DNA from 4 places in the Streptomyces sp. NPDC102274 genome. Region 1 is predicted to be linked to each of the others. Evidence: riboswitches for the same ligand, from Rfam matches in the RefSeq annotation. Region 1 holds a riboswitch; each other region holds the start of a gene.
The links. A riboswitch is a leader RNA that binds a small molecule or an ion and turns the genes downstream of it on or off. The one in region 1 is predicted to bind cyclic di-AMP.

Region 1 (5,021 bases):
GACGACCAACGGGACCCGCACCCTCGACCCGTACTCCAAGCTCCTCGAAGAGCGGATCATCTTCCTCGGCACCCCGGTCGACGACACCGCGGCCAACGATGTGATCGCGCAGTTCATCCACCTCGAATACGCCGCGCCCGACCGGGACATCTCGCTCTACATCAACTCCCCGGGCGGCTCCATCAGCGCCATGTCCGCGATCTACGACACGATGCAGATCGTCACCTGCGACGTGGAGACCATCTGCCTCGGACAGGCGGCCTCGACCGCCGCCGTACTGCTGGCCGCCGGGGCGCCCGGCAAGCGGCTGGCGCTGCCCGGCGCGCGGCTCGTCCTCCAGCAGCCCGCCATCGAGGAGCCGCTCCAGGGCCAGCCGTCCGACCTGGAGATCCACGCCCGGGAGATGCTCCGACTGCGGTCCCTGCTCACCTCCATGCTGGCGCGTCACACCGGGCAGAGCACCGAGCGGATCACCGAGGACATCGAGCGCGACACGATCTTCGACGCGCCCGCCGCCCGGACGTACGGGCTGCTCGATCACGTCGTACAGAACCGCAAGGCTTCCCTCAACACGCCGCACAACGCCTTTGGCGGGCACTGAACACCGGTGCTGGGACGGCGAGTCGTTCCCGTATGGACGCCGCCCATACGGGAACGGCTCGCACGTTCGGCGGATGGACTGTCAGGACGCTTACGGGGGTCCAAGTTGCGCGGAGCGACCGGATCGGCGAAGCGCCCCGGACTCCCTTGCGGGTACGGCCCTCATCGGGCTCACACCCCGGCGCGACACACCCCTTTGCCACCCTTTCGTATCAGTCGTGACGTACTTCACATATAGTCGTTTCGTCTCGGATATCCACCTGTTCCTGCGTCAAGATCCTGGGACGACAAGCCCCCGCCACCGCGGCGGGGCGGTCCGGGCGGACGCCGAGTCCTGCCGCCGCACCGGATGCCTGGTCGACAGGAGTGGATCGGCAGGAGTGGAGGACCCAGGCAGTACGGGACGACGCCCGGTGTGGTCGTCCCTCGGGGTGAAGCCGTGAGAGCGGCCGGGCAACTTCGCCAGCCCGAACCCGACAGGTCATCCTTCACAGGCGGCTGACGAAGGGATGCACATGACCGCGCAGACGAATGCCCCCTCTCTGCTGTCCAGGACCGGTGCGGTTTCGGTCCTCACACTCGCCGCGCTCGGCGGCACGATGCTCGTGCCCGGCGCCACGTCCGAGGCCGAAGCCGCCACACGCGCGGTCAAAGCCCTCAACATCGCCGCCTCGAAGGCGGGCTCGCCGTATCGGTGGGGAGCCACGGGGCCCCATCGCTTCGACTGCTCCGGGCTGACGCTCTACTCGTACAAGAAGGCCGGCAAGCAACTCCCCCGTACGGCCCAGCAGCAGTACAACGCGTCCCGCCCTGTCTCCCCCTCCCACCGACGCAAGGGAGATCTGGTGTTCTTCCACTGGGGCAGCAGCGTCTATCACGTCGGGATCTACGCCGGCAGGGGAAGGATCTGGCACTCGCCTAAGACCGGGGCGCTGGTACGGCTGGAGCGGATCTGGTCCGGGAGCGTCTGGTATGGCCGGGTGCACTGACCCCGGCCGCCCGCACCGGCCCTCCCGCCCCCACAGGCGCCCCCACAGCCCCCGGCCGCACGGACGCTGACGACGCGTCGGAGGGGCCGTCCCCGCCCCGGCGAGGACGGCCCCGGTTCGGCGGGGACGGCCCCGGTCCGGCCCCGGTCAGCTGGGGTCAGCTCACGTCAGCCGGTACCGGGACCGTCCACGGCAGGACGATCCAGACCGTCTTGCCGCCCTCGGCGGTCGGGGTGACGGCGACCTGTCCCCCCTGCTCGGCGGTGAGCGAGCGGACGATCACCATGCCGCGTCCGTTGTCCTGCTGCACGGCCGCGGGCAGCCGTTGCGGCCAGCGCGGATGGCTGTCGGTGACTCCGACACGCAGCCGCTCGTCGCGTTCGAGCCGGATCTCCACGGTGAATGTGGGTGACTGGCCCAAGGTGTGCTGCACCGCGTTGGTGGCCAGTTCCGAGACGATCAGCCGGACCGTCTCGGTCATGTCCTCCCGCGCCGGCAACCCCCACTCGGCCAGCAGGTCCACGACGTATCTTCGCGCCGCGGTGACCGAGGCGGGATCGCTCGGCAGGGTGATGGATGCTTCCTGGTGGTCTGCCATGGCGACGCCGTCCCTTTCCCGCCGGGCCTGGCTCCGGCACAGTGCGGATGACTGCGCGGACGGCCTCGGACCGTGCTTCGCGCCAGCCTGCCACTGATCGTGCCGTTCCCAGGGCCGATCCACGGAGATCTGCATATATCTGTCGCTCAAAGCGGTGAACTCTGCAACGCGAGACCGTATTTGGGCGCCGAAAAGATATCTTCTCCGCCGCGGCGCCCGAGGGGGCGACGAACACAGAGCGGGGAGGGAATCATTCATGCGGCATATTCCAGAGGTGCGCCGGCGCAGGCTGGGTGAGGAATTGCGCAAGTTGCGGCAGGGCGCGGGACTGACGAGCGGCCAGACCGCGCGGCTGCTCGGCTGGCATCAGTCGAAGGTCAGCCGGATCGAGACGGGCGTCAGCGGGGTGAAGGACGAGGATCTGGCCGGGCTGCTCGACGCGCTCGGCATCACCGATCCACAACTACGGCTGCTGCTGGGCGCCTTGGCCGGGACCACCAGCAACGGACAGGGGTGGTGGATGGCGTACGGCGGCGTGATCCCGCCACAGTACCGGGACTTCATCAGCCTGGAGTCCCAGGCCCGCACCGCGCGCACGCTGGAGACTTCCGTGGTCCCGGGGCTGCTCCAGACCCCCGCGTACGCCCGCGCCGTGACCCGCGCCGCGCTCGGCGGAACGCCCTCCGCGACGGTCGATTCCCTGGTCGAGGTGCGGCTCGCCCGCCAGGAAGTGCTGCGCACCGGCATACCTCTGGAGCTGCACGCCGTGCTGGACGAGGCCGTACTGCGCCGTCAGGTGGGCGGGCCCGGCGTGATGCGGGAGCAGCTGCTGCGGCTGTCGGAGCTGGCCCGTCTTCCGCATGTCTGTCTTCAGGTGCTGCCGTTCACGGCCGGCGGCTATGTAGGACTTACCGGCCCTTTCGTTATCTTCTCGTTTCCGCACATTACTGATCTGGATTTGGTCGTTCTCGACCATTTGACGAATAGCCTCTATCTGGAGCGGAAAGAAGACCTTGAGGCGTACTGCGCGGCGTTCGGCACTATGCAGGCGCATGCCCTCTCGACCGAGGATTCATTGGATCTCATCGCCGGGATCGGTGACGGCGCCTAGGGAGCATCATGACCCCCCACCTGACATGGCCATCCGCATGGCATCGGAGCAGCTACAGCACCGGCGCGAACAACTGCGTGGAGTGCGCCCCCAGCGACGCGGGCGGACTGGCCGTACGTGACTCCAAGGAAGTGACCCGACCCCATCTGTTCTTCTCGGCGGGCGCCTGGACCTCGTTCGTGTCCGCGCTGCGCGACGAGGCGCCGGCGCGCTGACCGCTCGGGCCGGTCGGCTCAGCTCGTGTCCCCCGGCGCGAGCGCGACGATCGTGTCCACCGCCGTGCCGATCTGCTGATCCGTCAGATCGGCACGCGCGGTGAGCCGGATCCTGGAGACGCCGTCCGGCACCGAGGGCGGACGGAAGCACCCCACCACCAGCCCCGCCGCGCGGCACTCCGCGGCCCAGCGGACCGCCGCCTCGGGTGACGGCGCCCGTACGGAGACCACGGCGGCGTCCGGTCGTACGGCCGTCAGGCCCGCCCCGGTCAACAGTCCGTGCAGCGTGCGGGCCACCTCGCGCGCCCTTTCCGCTCGGGCGGGCTCCCGGCGCAGCAGCCGCAGACTCTCCAGCGCGCCTCCCACGGCCGCCGGCGCCAGTCCGGTGTCGAAGATGAACGTGCGGGCGGCGTTGACCAGATGGCCGATGACCCGTGCCGGGCCGAGTACCGCGCCGCCCTGGCTGCCCAGGGACTTGGAGAGCGTGACGGTGGCCACCACACCGTCCGCGCCGGCGATGCCCGCCGCGTCCGGGGTGCCCCGGCCCCCCGCGCCGAGCACCCCCAGTCCGTGCGCGTCATCGACGAGCAGAGCCGCGCCGCGGGTACGGCAGACCTCGGCCAGTTCCCCGAGCGGCGCCGCGTCACCGTCCACGGAGAACACCGCGTCGCTCACCATGAGCGCGCGCCGCCCGGCGTGCGCGTCGAGTGTCTTGCGTACGGCCTCGGGCTCGGTGTGCGGTACGACCACGGTCTCGGCGCGCGAGAGCCGGCAGCCGTCCACGATCGAGGCGTGATTGCCCGCGTCGGACAGCAGCAGCGAGTCGCTGGCCGTGAGCGCGGTGAGGGCGGCCAGATTGGCCGCGTATCCGGAGGAGAGGACGAGCGCGGCCTCGAAGCCGCAGAACGCGGCCAGTTCACGTTCGAGTTCGGCGTGCAGTTCGGTGCTGCCCGTGACCAACCGGGAGCCGGTGGCGCCCGCGCCCCAGCGGCGTGCGGCCTCCGCCGCCGCGCCGGTCACCTCGGGGTGGCGGCTGAGCCCCAGGTAGTCGTTGCTCGCCAGGTCCAGCAGCCCGGATTCGGCGGGGCGCGGCCGGAGCGTACGGACCAGACCCGACCGTTCGCGGCGGCGCGCCTCGTCGTCGGTCCAGTCGAAGGGGTCACGCTCCATGGTCCGGTCCTTTTGTAGGCAGCGCACAGACCATATCCGGGCCGCCACCGGGTCAGGGTGTGGTCATACACACACGTCGATCCGACGGTGTTGTGGGGTTCCTCCTTTTCTCGGACGTCCTCGGTGGGCAAGGATCAGCACCATGGACCTGCTGAACACGCTGGTGGAGAAGGGCCTGCGGCGCGAGCTGCCGACCCGCGAAGAAGCGCTCGCCGTGCTGGCGACCTCCGACGACGATCTGCTCGAAGTGGTGGCCGCGGCCGGGAAGGTGCGCCGTCAGTGGTTCGGGCGGCGGGTGAAGCTCAACTATCTGGTCAACCTGAAGTCCGGGCTGTGCC
Region 2 (5,021 bases), on a different contig from region 1:
GCGAGAACCGTTCCTCTGACGGCGGTGGCTCGTCTCACGGCTCCCCCTTCAGGGCAGACGGGATGCTGCGCCCATCGTGACCCGGGAAGGGGTAACCGGCACGCTGGTGTGGGCCGTTCGGCGACGCCGGAGTTGCGGGACTGTCGTTACGCGGGCAGGACCGTCCTCCCTACGGCGGGCGGGACTGTCCTTGCGGCGGGCGGGACTGTCCTCACACGGGCCGACTGGCGCCGGCGAACGGCATCTGGTCGAGCGGCGCCAGCCGGACCGCCGAGCCCGGCCGGGGGGCGTGGATCATCTGCCCGCCGCCGACATAGATCCCGACATGGCTGATGCCGGAGAAGAAGAACACCAGGTCGCCAGGGGCGAGAGCGTCGCGTGAGACCCGCTGTCCCCTGTTGATCTGGGTGTAGGTGGTACGGGGGAGGGAGACGCCCGCGGAGCGCCAGGCGGCCTGGGTGAGCCCGGAGCAGTCGAAGGCACCGGGCCCGGTCGCGCCCCAGACGTACGGCTTCCCGATCGCCCCGTAGGCGTAGGCGACGGCCGCGGCGGCACGGGCGTTCGGCGCCCGCACCGCGCCGGGTGCCATGGACGTGGCGCCCGGCTGGTCCTGGCCGCCCCGCTGGTCGTACTGGGCGCGCTGCGGCGCGGTGAGGCGGTCGAGCAGCCGCTCGGCGGAGCCGATCTTCTCCTGGACGGCGGACTTGTGCCGGGCCAGCTCGGACTGGGAGGCCCTCAGCTCCGTGAGCCGGCCGTCGGCCCGGGTGCGCAGTTCGGCGATGCGGGCGAGTTCCTTGCGGATCGCGGCGATCCTGGCGGCCTGCCGGGAACCGGCCCGTTCGGCGAGCGAGGCCCCTTCCAGGTACTCCTCCGGCGAGGAACTGAGCGCGAGCTGTACGGCGGGGTCGAGGCCGCCGGCCCGGTACTGCGCGGAGGCGATCGAACCGAGCGCGTTGCGCGAGCTATTGAGCCGTTCCGTCCTGCGCGTGGCCTCGTCCCGCAGATGTGTGAGCGCGGTACGCGCCTTGTCCGCCTTCACCTTCGTCCCGTTGTACTGCTCGGTGGCGGTCTCGGCCTGCTCGTACAACGCGTCCACCTTGGCCTTGACCTGGGCCGGGGTGAGCCGGGGCTCGGCGTGTGCGGGGCCGTCGAAGGCGGTGGCTGTCGCGGCCCCGGCGAGTGCGAGGGTGGCGGCGGTACGGCCGGCGGGGCCGGTGAGCGTGCGCTGTCTGGGCTTTCGGTGCGCTGCCACGGGGGTGGATCCTCTTCCCTAGTCGGTCACGGTGGGTCATGGCCGGTCGCCAGGAGAAGGACGCTAAGGCGCAAGGTCACAGTCCGGCCTCGGCAAGGCCGGTATTGGCGAGAGGTGGCAGAACAGGACCGTCTTGTGACCGGCATGATCGTGGCCTCGGAACCCCTTTTCGTCCGGACCCGACCGATATCGGAACCGAGCCCCACCTCGCCGCCGGTGGTGATATGGCCCTCGATAGGCTCCGGGCATGGACGTACTCATCAATGTCTTCGTCGCGCTTCACATCATCGGCATAGCCTCGCTGCTCGGCGGCTTTCTCACCCAGATGAAGTCGATGAGCACGGGGACGGCCCGCTTCAACAAGGCGATGCTGCACGGCGCGCTGACGATGCTCGTCACGGGGGTCGCCCTGGTGGGCCTCAACCAGGCCGACGACCAGACGGTGAACAACATCAAGATCGGCATCAAGCTCGCGGTGCTGGTCGTGATCCTGGCCGTGGTGTACGTGAAGCGTGACGACGAGACCGCCCCGAAGCAGCTGTTCGGCATGGTGGGCGGGCTGACGGTGGCCAACATCTTCATCGCCACGCTCTGGACCTGACACGGCCCCGGGGCCCGGTCCTCGGGTCCGCCCCTGCTCCCGGTCCTCGGTCCGGGCCCCCGCTCCCGGTCTGCGGTTCGGGGGCCGGGGGCCGTCTCCCGCGTGCGGCACGCTGCCCGTCAGGCGGGGCGGACGCTTCCGTAGATCGGCATGTAGTAGATCGACTCCTCGCGGACGTTCGCGCCCGGCTTGGGGGCGTGGATCATCATGCCGTCGCCGATGTAGATCCCGACATGGCTGATGTCGTCGTAGAAGAAGACCAGGTCACCGGGGAGCAGATCCTCGGTCGCGACGCGCGTACCGGCCTTCACCTGGTCCCAGGTGGTGCGCGGCAGCTCCACTCCCGCCTCCTTCCAGGCCGCCTGGGTCAGGCCCGAGCAGTCGTACGAGCTGGGTCCTGTGGCGCCCCAGACGTACGGCTTGCCTATCTGGGCGCGGGCGAAGGAGAGGACCTTGGCGGCCTTGGTGGCGTAGCTGCCGTCCGAGGCGCCGGTGCCGCCGCTCGTGCCGGTACCTGTTCCTGTGCCGGTATCACCTGAGCCCGTGCCTGTGCCCGTATCGGAGCCTGAGCCGGTGCCCGTACCGGTCGAGGGGGCCTGAGCCTGCTGCTCCTTGCGCTTGCGCTCGGCCTCGGCCTTCGCGCGGGCCTCCTGTTTCGCCTGTGCCTCCGCCTTGCGGCGGGCCTCCTCTTCCTTCTTGCGCTCCAGCGCGGCCAGCCGCGCCTTCTCCTCCGTGGTCAGCTTCGACAGCAGCGCACGCGCCGCGCCGAGTTTCTGCTGCACGTTCTGCTTGCTGGTGCGCAGCGCGGTCTGCGACGCGGTGAGAGACTCCAGGTCCTTGGACGCCTGCTGCCGCTTCTTCGCGGCGTCGGCCTGCTGCGTCTGGTAGTCGGCGAGGACCCCGCGCTGACGCTCCGTCAGCCGGTCCGTCACCTGCTTCTGCTCGAAGAACGACTGCGGGCTGTCCGCGAACAGCAGGGCGGCGGTCGAGGTGACCGCGCCTTCCCGGTACTGCGCGGCCGCGAACGAGCCGAGCGTACGCCGGGCCTCGTTCAGCTTGTCCGCGCGCTTGGCGACCTCGTCGAGCACCCGGTCGACCGCGCGCTTCTGCTTCTGCGTGGCCTCTTTCGCCCTGTTGTACTTCTGCGTCTCACCGCCGGCCTGGCGGTACAGATCGTCGACCTTCTTCTGTACCTCCTCCATGGACGGCTTCGGCTCGACGGGCGCGGCGCTCGCGCTCTGCGCCGTGAGCAACGTGACCGAGGCGAGCGCGGCCGTCGTGATCCCGACGGCGGGAGAGGCGGTACGTACTCCGCTGAGGCTGCGCGGCTTGCGATGCGACGCCAAGGTCGGCATCTCCTTCCGTGGACCGCCTACCGGGTTAGCTGTCGGGTTCGGGCGGAACGGAAGGCTGCCCTACGGGCCTTGAGCGAAAGGCCCGATTCACCCCGGTTGTGCAGTGTGGGTCCCCGGTTTCGAACTTCCTTCCGGAAAGCCCGAATTCGGCGTGGGCCGCCCGCTTGGCGTGGGTCGCCGTTGGGGGTACGGGCTGCCTGATCGAGCACGCTAGCCAAGGTGTGGTGCTGGTGTGAAGGTCGATGGCCGATATGCCCGATACATTTTCGTGACCATTTGCGCGTGCGATGTGCGGAACGCGCCGCTGGCGCCCGTTCATCACGGTGGGTGACCATGGTGCCGCCGGTGGTGATGGTGACGGTGGCCGGGGATGCGGCCGGGGATGCGGCCGGGGAATTCCGAAGGCGGGCGCGGTCTGTCAGTGCGGCGGCCTAGACTCGGACAGCGATGAGCAGCCTCTTTGACGACAGTTTCCTGGCGGACCTCCAGCCCTCCGGCGACGAGCATCCCCCGCCGCCCGAGGACGACGCCGAGCACGCACCGGAGCAGGTGCCCGACGACCTCTTCCAGGGTGCCTACGACACGCCCCCGGCGCGGGACCAGTACCACCGCGACGGCGCCCCGCGCACGGTCGTGGACCCCGCCGCGCTGCTCGAAGGGCTGAACGAGGAGCAGCGCGCGGCCGTCGTGCACACCGGCTCGCCCCTGCTCATCGTGGCCGGGGCCGGGTCGGGCAAGACCCGGGTGCTGACCCACCGGATCGCGCATCTGCTGGGAACGCGCGGCGTCCATCCAGGTCAGATACTGGCGATCACGTTCACCAACAAGGCCGCGGGCGAGATGAAGGAGCGTGTCGGCCAGCTCGTCGGCCCGCGCGCCAACGCCATGTGGGTCATGACGTTCCACAGCGCCTGCGTACGGATCCTGCGGCGCGAGTCGAAGAGGCTCGGGTTCACCTCCTCGTTCTCCATCTACGACGCCGCCGACTCGAAGCGTCTGATGGCCCTGGTCTGCCGCGATCTGGACCTCGACCCCAAGCGTTACCCGCCCAAGTCCTTCAGCGCCAAGATCTCGAATCTGAAGAACGAGCTGATCGACGAGGAGACCTTCGCCGACCAGGCCACCGACGGCTTCGAGAAGATGCTCGCCGAGGCGTACCGGATGTACCAGGCGCGGCTGCGCGAGGCCAACGCGCTGGACTTCGACGACATCATCATGACCACCGTCCATCTGCTCCAGGCGTTCCCCGATGTCGCCGAGCACTACCGGCGGCGCTTCCGGCACGTCCTGGTGGATGAGTACCAGGACACCAACCACGCCCAGTACACGCTCGTACGCGAGCTGGTGGGCCCCTCCGGAGAGGGGCACGACCCGGCCGAGCTGTGTGTCGTCGGTGACGCCGACCAGTCGATCTACGCCTTCCGGGGCGCCACGATCCGTAACATCCTCCAGTTCGAGGAGGACTACCCGGACGCGACGACTATTTTGCTGGAGCAGAACTACCGCTCCACGCAGACGATCCTCAGCGCCGCCAACGCGGTCATCGAGCGGAACGAGAGCCGTCGGCCGAAGAATCTGTGGACGAAGGCCGGCGCGGGCGCCCAGATCACCGGCTACGTCGCGGACACGGAGCACGACGAGGCGCAGTTCGTCGCCGACGAGATCGACCGGCTGACGGACGCGGGCGAGGCCAAGGCGGGCGATGTCGCGGTCTTCTACCGTACGAACGCGCAGTCCCGTGTCTTCGAGGAGATCTTCATCCGGGTCGGCCTGCCCTACAAGGTCGTCGGCGGAGTGCGCTTCTACGAGCGCA
Region 3 (5,021 bases), on a different contig from region 1:
AGCCGGCTCAAGCCGGGGGCCGTACTGCACTGCGCGACCGACTGGGAGCCGTACGCCGAGCAGATGCTGGCGGAGCTGACCGCGCACCCGGGCTTCGAGAACACCCAGGGGGACGGCGGTTACGCGCCACGGCCCGCCTTCCGTCCGCTGACCCGGTTCGAGGGACAGGGACTCGACAAGGGCCATGTCGTGCACGACCTGCTGTTCCGCCGCGTACCGGATCTCCGGCTCCGGACAGCGGAAGGGGACGCGGCGGGACTCCACGCACCTGAGCGCCCTTCCGTCACCGGGCCCGCGTAACCCGCCCCGCACAACTCGACCCGTGTGACCCGCCCCGCGTGACCCGGACCACGTAACCCGAGGTAGTGGCTCGGGCACCATCGCCAGGTGTCAGTGCCCCTCGTTAGGGTCGTCGGGTGTCAGAACCGTCCCCGCAGCCACCCGGTCCGCGTCCGGCGATCCCCGTCTACGAGCGTGAGCAGCGGCCCGATGAGCTGTGGGCCGCCCTGCCGGAGCCCGCCCACAGGCGCTACCGGCCGCGCCGCGCGTTCTGGCGCCGCCGCGCGGTGCGAGTGGCGGCCGTGATCATGGTGCTCGCCCTCTGCGCTCTGGTGATCCTCGCGCTCGTCCGGGACCAGACCGGCACGCAGGGCTTTCTGGTGGGCCTCGGTCTGGCCGTCCTGCCCGTACCGCTGCTCATCACGGCCTTCCGCTGGCTGGACCGGGTCGAGCCGGGCCCCTGGCCGAATCTGATCTTCGCCCTCGCGTGGGGTGCCTTCGCCGCCGCCCTCGTCGCGATCATCGCGAACTCGTTCGCGACCGAATGGATAGCCACCGCCACCGCCGACCCGGCGGGCGCGGAATCCCTCGGTGCCACGGTGATAGCCCCCGTCGTCGAGGAGAGCGCCAAGGCCGCCGCGATCCTGCTGATCTTCCTCTTCCGCGGCAGGACCTTCACCGGGCTCGTCGACGGCGTCGTGATCGCGGGGTTCAGCGCCACCGGCTTCGCCTTCACCGAGAACATCCTCTATCTCGGCAGCGCCTTCGGCGAGGACCAGCACCTGGGCAACTCCGGCCTGGCCTCCGTCACGGCCGCGACCTTCTTCGTACGGGTCGTCATGTCGCCGTTCGCCCATCCACTCTTCACCGTGCTCACCGGCATCGGCTTCGGCCTGGCGGCGACGGCGGCCCGCCGCCAGAAGATCCGCCGGTTCGCCCTGCCCCTGCTCGGTCTGGCCCTGGCGATGGGCCTGCACGCGCTGTGGAACGGATCGGGGCCGGCCTTCGGCCCGTACGGCTTCTATGTGGTGTACGGGGTGTTCATGGTGCCGGTCTTCGCCCTGCTGACCTGGCTGGTGATCTGGAGCCGCCAGCGCGAGCTGCGCACGATCGGGTCCGAGCTCCCCGCGTACGCCGCGGCCGGCTGGCTGACCCCGGCAGCCCCCCTCGCGCTCTCCTCCATGCGGGCGCGCACCCTGGCGCGTGATTTCGCGGGCCGTACGTACGGCCCCGGGGCGGCCAGATCGGTCGGGGAGTACGAGGCGTTCGCGACCTCCCTGGCGTTTCTGCGCCACCGAGCCCACCGGGGAGCCGTGGGCCCGGACTTCATCGAGCGCGAGCAGGAACTGCTGCACCATCTGTGGCAGCGCAGGGAGATAGCCGGGCCCGCGCTGACCTATGCGGCGCGGGCCACGGGCCGGGTGCGGGTACCGCCGCCGTACATCGACTACGACGGCTACAACCCGTACCGCCAATGAGAAACCTGTCCGACGAGGGCGTCAGGCGGACGCCGCGGTGAGCTCCGCCAGCTCCTCCCCCGTCAGTTCGAGGTCAGCCGCCGCCAGCAGCGCGGGCAGCTGCTCGGTCGAACGCGCGGACGCGAGCGGTGCGACCACGGTCGGCTGCGCCGCCAGCCAGGCCAGCGCGATGGTCGGGATCTCGGCGTCCCGCGCCCCGGCGATCCGGTCCAGCGCGGTCAGGACCTTGGCGCCCCGCTCGGACCTCAGATATTCGGCCGCCCTGCCGGCACGAGGACTGTCGACCGTGGTCCCAGGACGGTACTTACCGGTGAGGAAACCCGAGGCCAGCGCGGGGTACGGCACGGTCGAGAGGCCGTGACGCCGCACGGTGTCCCGGAGGTCGCCCTCGTACGTGTCCCGGGAGACCAGGTTGTACCGCGGCTGGAGCGCGACATAACGGGCCAGCCCCTCGCTCTCCGAGAAGGCGAGCGACGCGGCCAGCCGCTCCGCGTCGATGTTGGAGGCGCCGATCGCGCGGACCTTGCCCGCCTTCACCAACTGGTCGAGGGTGGTGATGATCTCCTCGACCGGGACCTCGGGGTCGTCGAAGTGCGTGTAGTAGAGGTCGATGTGGTCCGTACGGAGCCGGCGCAGCGACTCCTCGACGCCGGCCGTGATGGTGGCCGCCCGGAGCCCCTTGTACCGCGGGTGCGCGCCGATCTTGGTCGCGACCAGCACCTCGGAGCGATTGCCGCGCGAAGCGATCCAGTTGCCGATGACGGTCTCGGATTCACCGCCCTCGTTTCCCGGTGCCCACGAGGAGTACAGGTCGGCGGTGTCGATGAAGTTCCCGCCCGCGGCGGCGTACGCGTCGAGAACGGCGAAGGAGGCCGTCTCGTCGGCGGTCCAGCCGAAGACATTCCCGCCGAGGGCGAGCGGGAAAACGTGCAGGTCGGAGGAGCCCAGAGGGCGCAGAGTGGTCACGGGCGGCTGTAACTCCCCGAGGAGTCCGCCCTATTCCGCTCCGCGCCCTCATGTGGGCCGTATGGAGGAACGTCCGCGGGGAGATGCCCGCGGGGAAGGTCTGTGGAGGAAAGGTCCGCGGAAGGGAGGTCTACGGGGTGAGGCCCTTGCCGCGCAGCCAGCTCATCGGGTCGATACCCGTGCCGCCCGCCGTGTGGACTTCGAGGTGCAGATGCGCGCCGGTCACATTGCCGGTCGCGCCGACCCTGCCGATGACCTCGCCGGTGGTGACCTTCTGCCCGGCGCTCACGCTGATGGACGACTGGTGGGCGTACCAGATCTCCGTGCCGTCATCGAGCTCCAGGACCGTGCGGTATCCGTACGAGCCCGACCAGCCGGCCGACTTGACGGTGCCGCTGTGCACGGCCTTGAGCGGGGTGCCCGTCGGCGCGGCGAAGTCCAGGCCGGTGTGGTAGCCGGAGGACCACAGGGAGCCGGACTGACCGAAGGTCGAGGTGATCGTGTACGAGGAGGTGGGGATCGCGTAGCTGGCGGCCAGCTTGGCCAGCCGTTCCTTCTCCGCCTTGGCCTTGGCCTCCGCCTCGGCCTTCTTCTTCGCCTCTTCGATCTTCTTCTCGGCCTCGGTCTGCTGCTTCTTGGCCTCGGCCGCGGCCTTCTTCGCCGCCGCCGACTCCGCGGCCGCCTGCCGCGCCGCGTCGGCCCCGGTCTGCTGCGCCTCGGCCTGCTGGAGGATACGGGCGCGCAGCGCCTCTCCCGCGTCGGTGGCGCCCTGTTCGGTGTCCGTGACCGTGAGCCCGGCGGTGGTGAGCGGGGCGGCGAGCGTTTCGGGCTCGGAGTCGTCCGACCCGAGGGAGCCCATTCCCGGCAGGGACTTGGCGTCCGGGAGCTTGTCCGTGATCGCGTCGGGCAGGGATATGGAGACCGCGGGCTTGTCCTGCGCGGTGGCGATGCCGCCCGCGCCGACGGCGGCGATGACGCCGACACCGAGGACAGTGGAGCTACGGGCCAGTCCGCGCTGCTTGGCGACGCGGTGCCTGCCGCGTACGGGCCGTATGGACTCCTCGGTGGGGTTCCATTCCCCCCATGCCCTGTCCGGCTCGTCGCCGGGGGAGCGTGTTTCGAAGAGGGCTTCGGGGGCAGGCTTGTTGGACGCCACTGAGGCGTGCTCCTTTCCTTCCTTCTCGCCTACCGGGTTAGCTGACGGGTTCGGAGCAGGAAGGTCTCCTACGGGCGCTCCTGCCGCACAAGGCGACAAAAGACACCCGATTCACCCCAATTGGTGGTTCCCCGGTTCCCTCGCGGGATTCGGCGCGTGCGCACGGTGCCATCTCTTGCGACGGCTGGGACGACCGCGCTGCGTTATCGAACGTTAATAGAGACCCGGGCCTTATTCCAAGCTGTTCCGGGTGATCGTTAACGACTTCGCATCGGACGTACCAGGACAGACAGGAACGCAATCGGGCGAGTTGAGGGCCCGTCAGGGCGGTTCGCATTTCTGACGGTGTGTCAAATGTTATGCGGAGCGGTACCTCTCGACTACGGACGGTGGCGAGGGCTCCGGCGAGGGCGATTCCGGTGCCGTCGCGGGAGCCGGCTCCGGCGCCGGCCGCGGCCGTCTCACGGCACCAGCGTCCGCCTCACGGCGCCGGCCGCCGACTCACGGCACCAAGGGAATGGTCCTGCGCCGCTCCGGCTCACCCTCCGAGGGCCGGCTGACCGCCAGCAGCGCCATGTCGTCCTGGCTCCCGCCGCCCGTGTGCCGCCGCACGTCGTCGATGATCGCCTGGAGCATCTCGTCGGGCCCCTGGAAAACCCGTCCGTCGAGCCGTTCGCGCGGGACGTAGAAGACCCCATGGGCATCGCGCGCCTCGGTGAGCCCGTCCGTGTAGAAGAGCAGCGTCGCGCCTTCCGGATACAGGGCCTGTTCCGCGCGGTCCGGCCACGAGCCCAGTTCGCTCATCCCGAGCGGCAGCGCGGGGTCGCTCGGGATGAGCATCCGCACCTCGCCGTCGCCGCGCATCAGCAGCGGCTCGGGGTGGCCGCGGTTGACCAGCCGCACCACACCCTCGTCGTGCGGGATCTCGGCGAGCACGGCCGTGGTGAACCCCTCGAAGACATCGAGCCCGTCCCGCCGCGTCCCCTCCCGCCTGAGCGCGCGCTCCAGCCGCTGCGCGACCGCTTCGAGCGAACTCTCCTGCTCGGCGGCCTCCCGGAAGGACCCGATGACCACCGCCACCGCTTCGACCGCGTCAAGACCCTTCCCCCGTACGTCACCGACCACCAGCCGCACCCCGTACG
Region 4 (5,021 bases), on a different contig from region 1:
CCTTGATGCCGGTCAGCCCCACGATCCGGCCACCGGTGGGCAGGTCGGGACCCGGCACGAAACGCATCAGCGTCTCCAGGTCCGCGCCCGGGTGCTTGATCAGATGGCGCGCGGCCGACACGACCTCCCCGAGGTTGTGCGGCGGCATGTTCGTCGCCATCCCGACCGCGATCCCCGAGGCGCCATTGACCAGCAGGTTCGGATACGCGGCCGGAAGCGTGACCGGTTCCCGCTCCTGGCCGTCGTAATTCGACTCGAAATCGACGGTGTCCTCGTCGATCGACTCCGTCATCAGTGACGTGGCGTCGGCCATCCGGCACTCGGTGTAACGCATGGCGGCCGGCGGATCGTCGTTGCCGAGCGAACCGAAGTTGCCATGGCCGTCCACCAGTGGCAACCGCATCGAGAACGGCTGTGCCATGCGGACCATGGCGTCATAGATCGACGCGTCTCCGTGCGGGTGGAGCTTGCCCATCACCTCACCGACGACGCGCGCGCACTTCACATAGCCGCGGTCGGGGCGCAGGCCCATCTCGTTCATCTGGTACACGATGCGGCGGTGCACCGGCTTCATACCGTCGCGGGCGTCCGGCAGGGCCCGGGAGTAGATCACCGAGTAGGCGTACTCGAGGAAGGAGCCCTGCATTTCATCGACCACGTCGATGTCGAGGATCTTCTCCTCGAAGTCCTCCGGCGGCGGGGTCTTCGTGCTGCGGCGGGCCATCGCGGCTGCGGCTCCTTCACAGGTTCTGAACGGCAACTTCTCTGACTGACGCGGACCATTGTGGACCGCGCCACTGACAACCCCGACCTCGACCCGTCGTTGAGCACGCGTCGGGGGTGCTCGCACCGGGAACTTCGCCAGGTGCGAGCACGCTTGCATACAGTGGCAGGACTTCTCCACATCGCGATCGAAGGGACGTACATGCCCATGGGTCACACGGCCACAGCGCAGGCCGGTTCCGGCGGCCTGACAGCGACCGAGCACCGCCTGGCCAACGGCCTGCGCGTGGTGCTCTCCGAGGACCACCTGACCCCGGTCGCCGCGGTGTGCCTCTGGTACGACGTCGGCTCACGCCACGAGGTCAAGGGCCGTACGGGACTCGCCCACCTCTTCGAGCATCTGATGTTCCAGGGCTCGGCGCAGGTGAAGGGGAACGGCCACTTCGAGCTGGTGCAGGGGGCCGGCGGCTCTCTGAACGGCACCACCAGCTTCGAGCGCACCAACTATTTCGAGACGATGCCCACCCACCAGCTGGAGCTGGCGCTCTGGCTGGAAGCCGACCGGATGGGCTCGCTGCTCGCCGCGCTCGACGACGAGTCCATGGAGAACCAGCGGGACGTCGTCAAGAACGAGCGCCGCCAGCGGTACGACAATGTGCCCTACGGTACGTCCTTCGAGCGGCTGACCGCGCTCGCGTACCCCGAGGGCCATCCGTACCACCACACCCCGATCGGCTCGATGGCCGACCTGGACGCGGCGACCCTGGAGGACGCCCGCGCGTTCTTCCGTACGAACTACGCGCCGAACAACGCGGTGCTCTCGGTCGTCGGCGACATCGACCCCGAGCGGACGCTCGGCTGGATCGAGAAGTACTTCGGCTCGATCCCGTCCCACGACGGCAAGCAGCCGCCGCGCGACGGCTCGCTCCCGGACACCATCGGTGAGCAGCTGCGCGAGGAGGTCCACGAGGAGGTCCCGGCACGCGCGCTGATGGCCGCCTACCGGCTGCCGCACGACGGCACCCGTGAGTGCGACGCCGCGGATCTGGCGCTGACCGTCCTCGGCGGCGGCGAGTCCTCCCGGCTCCACAACCGGCTGGTGCGCCGCGACCGGACCGCGGTCGCCGCGGGCTTCGGACTGCTGCGCCTGGCGGGCGCGCCCTCCCTGGGCTGGCTGGACGTGAAGACCTCCGGCGGTGTCGAGGTCCCGGAGATCGAGGCCGCGGTCGACGAGGAGCTGGCACGCTTCGCCGCCGAGGGCCCCACCGCGGAGGAGATGGAGCGGGCCCAGGCCCAGCTGGAGCGCGAGTGGCTGGACCGGCTCGGTACGGTCGCCGGCCGCGCCGACGAGCTGTGCCGGTTCGCCGTGCTCTTCGGCGACCCGCAGCTGGCCCTGACCGCCGTGACCCGCGTCCTGGATGTCACCGCCGAGGAGGTACGGGCCGTCGCCGCGGCGCGGCTGCGCCCCGACAACCGCGCGGTGCTGGTCTACGAACCGGTCACCGCCGACGGCGACGAGGCCTCCGCCGATGAAGACGAGACCGACGAGCACGAGGGGGCGGACCAGTGACCGACGCTGCCGTGACCATGGACTTCCACCCACGCCCGACGGCCGGCGAGGCCAGGCCCTGGGCCTTCCCCGCCCCCGAGCGCGGCGCTCTCGACAACGGCCTGACGGTGCTGCGCTGCGACCGTCCCGGGCAGCAGGTGGTGGCGGTCGAGATCAATCTCGACGCCCCGCTGGACGCCGAGCCCGAGGGATTCGACGGCATCGCCACGATCATGGCGCGGGCCTTTTCCGAGGGCACCGACAAGCACAGCGCCGAGGAGTTCGCCGCCGAGCTGGAGCGCTGCGGCGCCACGCTCGACGCGCACGCCGACCACCCGGGCGTCCGGATCTCCCTGGAGGTCCCCGTCTCCCGGCTGACCAAGGCCCTCGGCCTGCTCGCCGAGGCGCTGCGGGCCCCCGCCTTCGCGGACAGCGAGGTCGAGCGGCTCGTGAGCAACCGTCTCGACGAGATCCCGCACGAGACCGCCAACCCGGGCCGCCGGGCCGCCAAGCAGCTCTCCAAGGAGCTGTTCCCGGCCTCCTCGCGCATGTCACGGCCGCGCCAGGGCACCGAGGAGACGGTGGAGCGCATCGACGCCGCGGGCGTGCGCGCCTTCTACGAGGCGCATGTTCGCCCCGCCACCGCCACCGCCGTGATCGTCGGTGATCTCACCGGCGTCGGTCTCGACGAGGTCCTCGCCGAGACCCTCGGCACCTGGACCGGCGACACCGTCGCTCCCCGTCCCGTGCCGCCCGTGACCGCCGACGACACGGGCCGCGTGGTGATCGTGGACCGGCCCGGCGCCGTCCAGACCCAGCTGCTGATCGGCCGCATCGGCGCCGACCGGCACGACCGGGTCTGGCCCGCCCAGGTCCTCGGCACATACTGCCTGGGCGGCACGCTCACCTCCCGGCTGGACCGGGTGCTGCGCGAGGAGAAGGGCTACACCTACGGCGTACGGGCCTTCGGTCAGGTGCTGCGCTCCTCGGCGCCCGACGCGCCGGGCGGTGCGACCGGCGCGGCGATGCTCGCCATCAGCGGCTCCGTGGACACCGAGTCCACCGGCCCGGCGCTGGACGACCTCTGGACGGTCCTGCGCACCCTCGCGGCCGAGGGGCTGACCGACGACGAGCGCGATGTGGCCGTCCAGAACCTGGTGGGGGTGGCCCCGCTGAAGTACGAGACGGCGGCCTCCGTCGCGGGCACGCTGGCCGACCAGGTCGAGCAGTTCCTCCCGGACGACTTCCAGGCGCAGCTGTACGCGCGGCTGGCCGAGACCGGCACCGTCGAGGCGACGGCCGCGGCCGTCAACGCCTTCCCGGTGGACCGGCTCGTCACCGTGCTCGTCGGTGACGCCGCGCAGATCAAGGAGCCGGTCACGGCTCTCGGGATCGGCGAAGTGACGGTCGTCACCGGCTGATCCGGCCGCTTCATGGAACCCCGGTGGCTTCGGCCGCCGGGGTTTCCCTTTATGTCCCTCTTTGTTGGTGAGGGTGGCGCTCTGCCCTGTGGTGTGCGCTACAAAGGGGCCTGTCTGTTTGGTGATTGAAAGACCACCTGCTTAACGTCGGTCCGGCTGTCCGCCAGTTACGCCGCGTCCGCGGCATCGGGCAGTCATCGCCGAGTCCCCGTCAGGCGCGAGCCCGGGGAGCCGGGGACCCATCACGTCCCTGGGGTGAATCGGACGGCCTTCGCGGCTCGATCGCGCGGAGGGGTCCGTAGGAGACCTTCCTGCTCCGAACCCGTCAGCTAACCCGGTAGGCGAGAAGGAAGGAAAGGACCAGCCACCTCCATGGCGTTCACCCGTGCCACCGGGAAGCATCGTGCCCGCAGCCGTATGAGCCGCAGGAGCGTGAGCGTCGCGGGTGCCGCGACGCTCACCGCCACCGGCGTCATCAGCACCCTCGCCGCTTCCCCGGCGCTCGCCGCCGACACCGGCGCGGCCGCCGCCCGGCAGACCGGTCTGACCCAGGCCCTGGTCATCAACGACTCTCTCGCCGGCACCATCGACGCCCAGGCCGACGCGCAGCGCCGGGCCGCCGCCGAGGTCAGGGCGAGGGCCGAGGCGGCGCGCAAGGCGGAGGCCCGTGCCAAGGAGATCCGCGCGGAGAAGGAGCGTGCGGCCCGGGCCGCCGAGCGCGAGCGCCTCAATGCCTTCCGGCTCCCCATCGCCGGCTCGTACATCACCACCGGGTACCGGGCGGGCGGCTCGCTCTGGTCCTCCGGCAGCCACTCCGGAATCGACTTCCACGCCGCCTCCGGCACGTCCGTCGTGGCCGTAGGAGCGGGCACCGTGGTCGAGGCGGGCTGGGGCGGCTCGTACGGCAACAACATCGTGCTGCGGATGAGCGACGGCACGTACACCCAGTACGGCCACCTCTCCTCGATCGGCGTCGCCGTCGGCCGGAGCGTCATCCCGGGGGAGCGGATCGGCCTCTCGGGCGCGACCGGCAACGCCACCGGGCCGCACCTCCACTTCGAGGCCAGGACGGGCCCCGACTACGGCTCGGACATCGACCCCGTCGCGTATCTGCGTGCACACGGCGTGAGCGTCTGACCACTCCGCCCCCCGAAGACCCCGGCCCGCGCCGGGGCCTTCGGCGCTCCGCCCCCGTGCCCGCCACGTCCGCTGGCCAAAAGATATCCATTGATTCCGGGCACCCATCGGAAATCCGCGATGATTGCAATAGAGTCACGGAACAGGCGTCAATCGGCGGCGTTTCGCGCGGATTAAGGCGGAGGTTCGGA

Region 2: another riboswitch for cyclic di-AMP. It lies ahead of ACIRQP_RS08020 (NlpC/P60 family protein); the one in region 1 lies ahead of ACIRQP_RS17205 (C40 family peptidase).
Region 3: another riboswitch for cyclic di-AMP. It lies ahead of ACIRQP_RS38000 (M23 family metallopeptidase); the one in region 1 lies ahead of ACIRQP_RS17205 (C40 family peptidase).
Region 4: another riboswitch for cyclic di-AMP. It lies ahead of ACIRQP_RS27950 (M23 family metallopeptidase); the one in region 1 lies ahead of ACIRQP_RS17205 (C40 family peptidase).

Annotation. Positions count from the first base shown of each region.
Region 1 covers NZ_JBIWLW010000011.1:36,710-41,730, reverse strand. The annotation lists gene ACIRQP_RS17210 (ATP-dependent Clp protease proteolytic subunit) at 1-601, shown strand, start outside; cyclic di-AMP (ydaO/yuaA leader) riboswitch at 916-1,113, shown strand; gene ACIRQP_RS17205 (C40 family peptidase) at 1,116-1,589, shown strand; gene ACIRQP_RS17200 (ATP-binding protein) at 1,747-2,187, opposite strand; gene ACIRQP_RS17195 (helix-turn-helix domain-containing protein) at 2,444-3,298, shown strand; gene ACIRQP_RS17190 (DUF397 domain-containing protein) at 3,307-3,513, shown strand; gene ACIRQP_RS17185 (8-amino-7-oxononanoate synthase) at 3,532-4,683, opposite strand; gene bioB (biotin synthase BioB) at 4,826-5,021, shown strand, end outside.
Region 2 covers NZ_JBIWLW010000004.1:307,910-312,930, forward strand. The annotation lists gene ACIRQP_RS08005 (hypothetical protein) at 1-38, opposite strand, end outside; gene ACIRQP_RS08010 (NlpC/P60 family protein) at 212-1,252, opposite strand; gene ACIRQP_RS08015 (hypothetical protein) at 1,500-1,853, shown strand; gene ACIRQP_RS08020 (NlpC/P60 family protein) at 1,973-3,208, opposite strand; cyclic di-AMP (ydaO/yuaA leader) riboswitch at 3,207-3,370, opposite strand; gene ACIRQP_RS08025 (ATP-dependent DNA helicase) at 3,656-5,021, shown strand, end outside.
Region 3 covers NZ_JBIWLW010000049.1:17,658-22,678, reverse strand. The annotation lists gene trmB (tRNA (guanosine(46)-N7)-methyltransferase TrmB) at 1-300, shown strand, start outside; gene ACIRQP_RS38010 (PrsW family intramembrane metalloprotease) at 417-1,757, shown strand; gene ACIRQP_RS38005 (aldo/keto reductase) at 1,779-2,723, opposite strand; gene ACIRQP_RS38000 (M23 family metallopeptidase) at 2,854-3,879, opposite strand; cyclic di-AMP (ydaO/yuaA leader) riboswitch at 3,891-4,044, opposite strand; gene ACIRQP_RS37995 (PP2C family protein-serine/threonine phosphatase) at 4,381-5,021, opposite strand, start outside.
Region 4 covers NZ_JBIWLW010000024.1:23,861-28,881, reverse strand. The annotation lists gene ACIRQP_RS27965 (DNA topoisomerase (ATP-hydrolyzing) subunit A) at 1-724, opposite strand, end outside; gene ACIRQP_RS27960 (M16 family metallopeptidase) at 926-2,293, shown strand; gene ACIRQP_RS27955 (M16 family metallopeptidase) at 2,311-3,693, shown strand; cyclic di-AMP (ydaO/yuaA leader) riboswitch at 3,882-4,051, shown strand; gene ACIRQP_RS27950 (M23 family metallopeptidase) at 4,066-4,830, shown strand.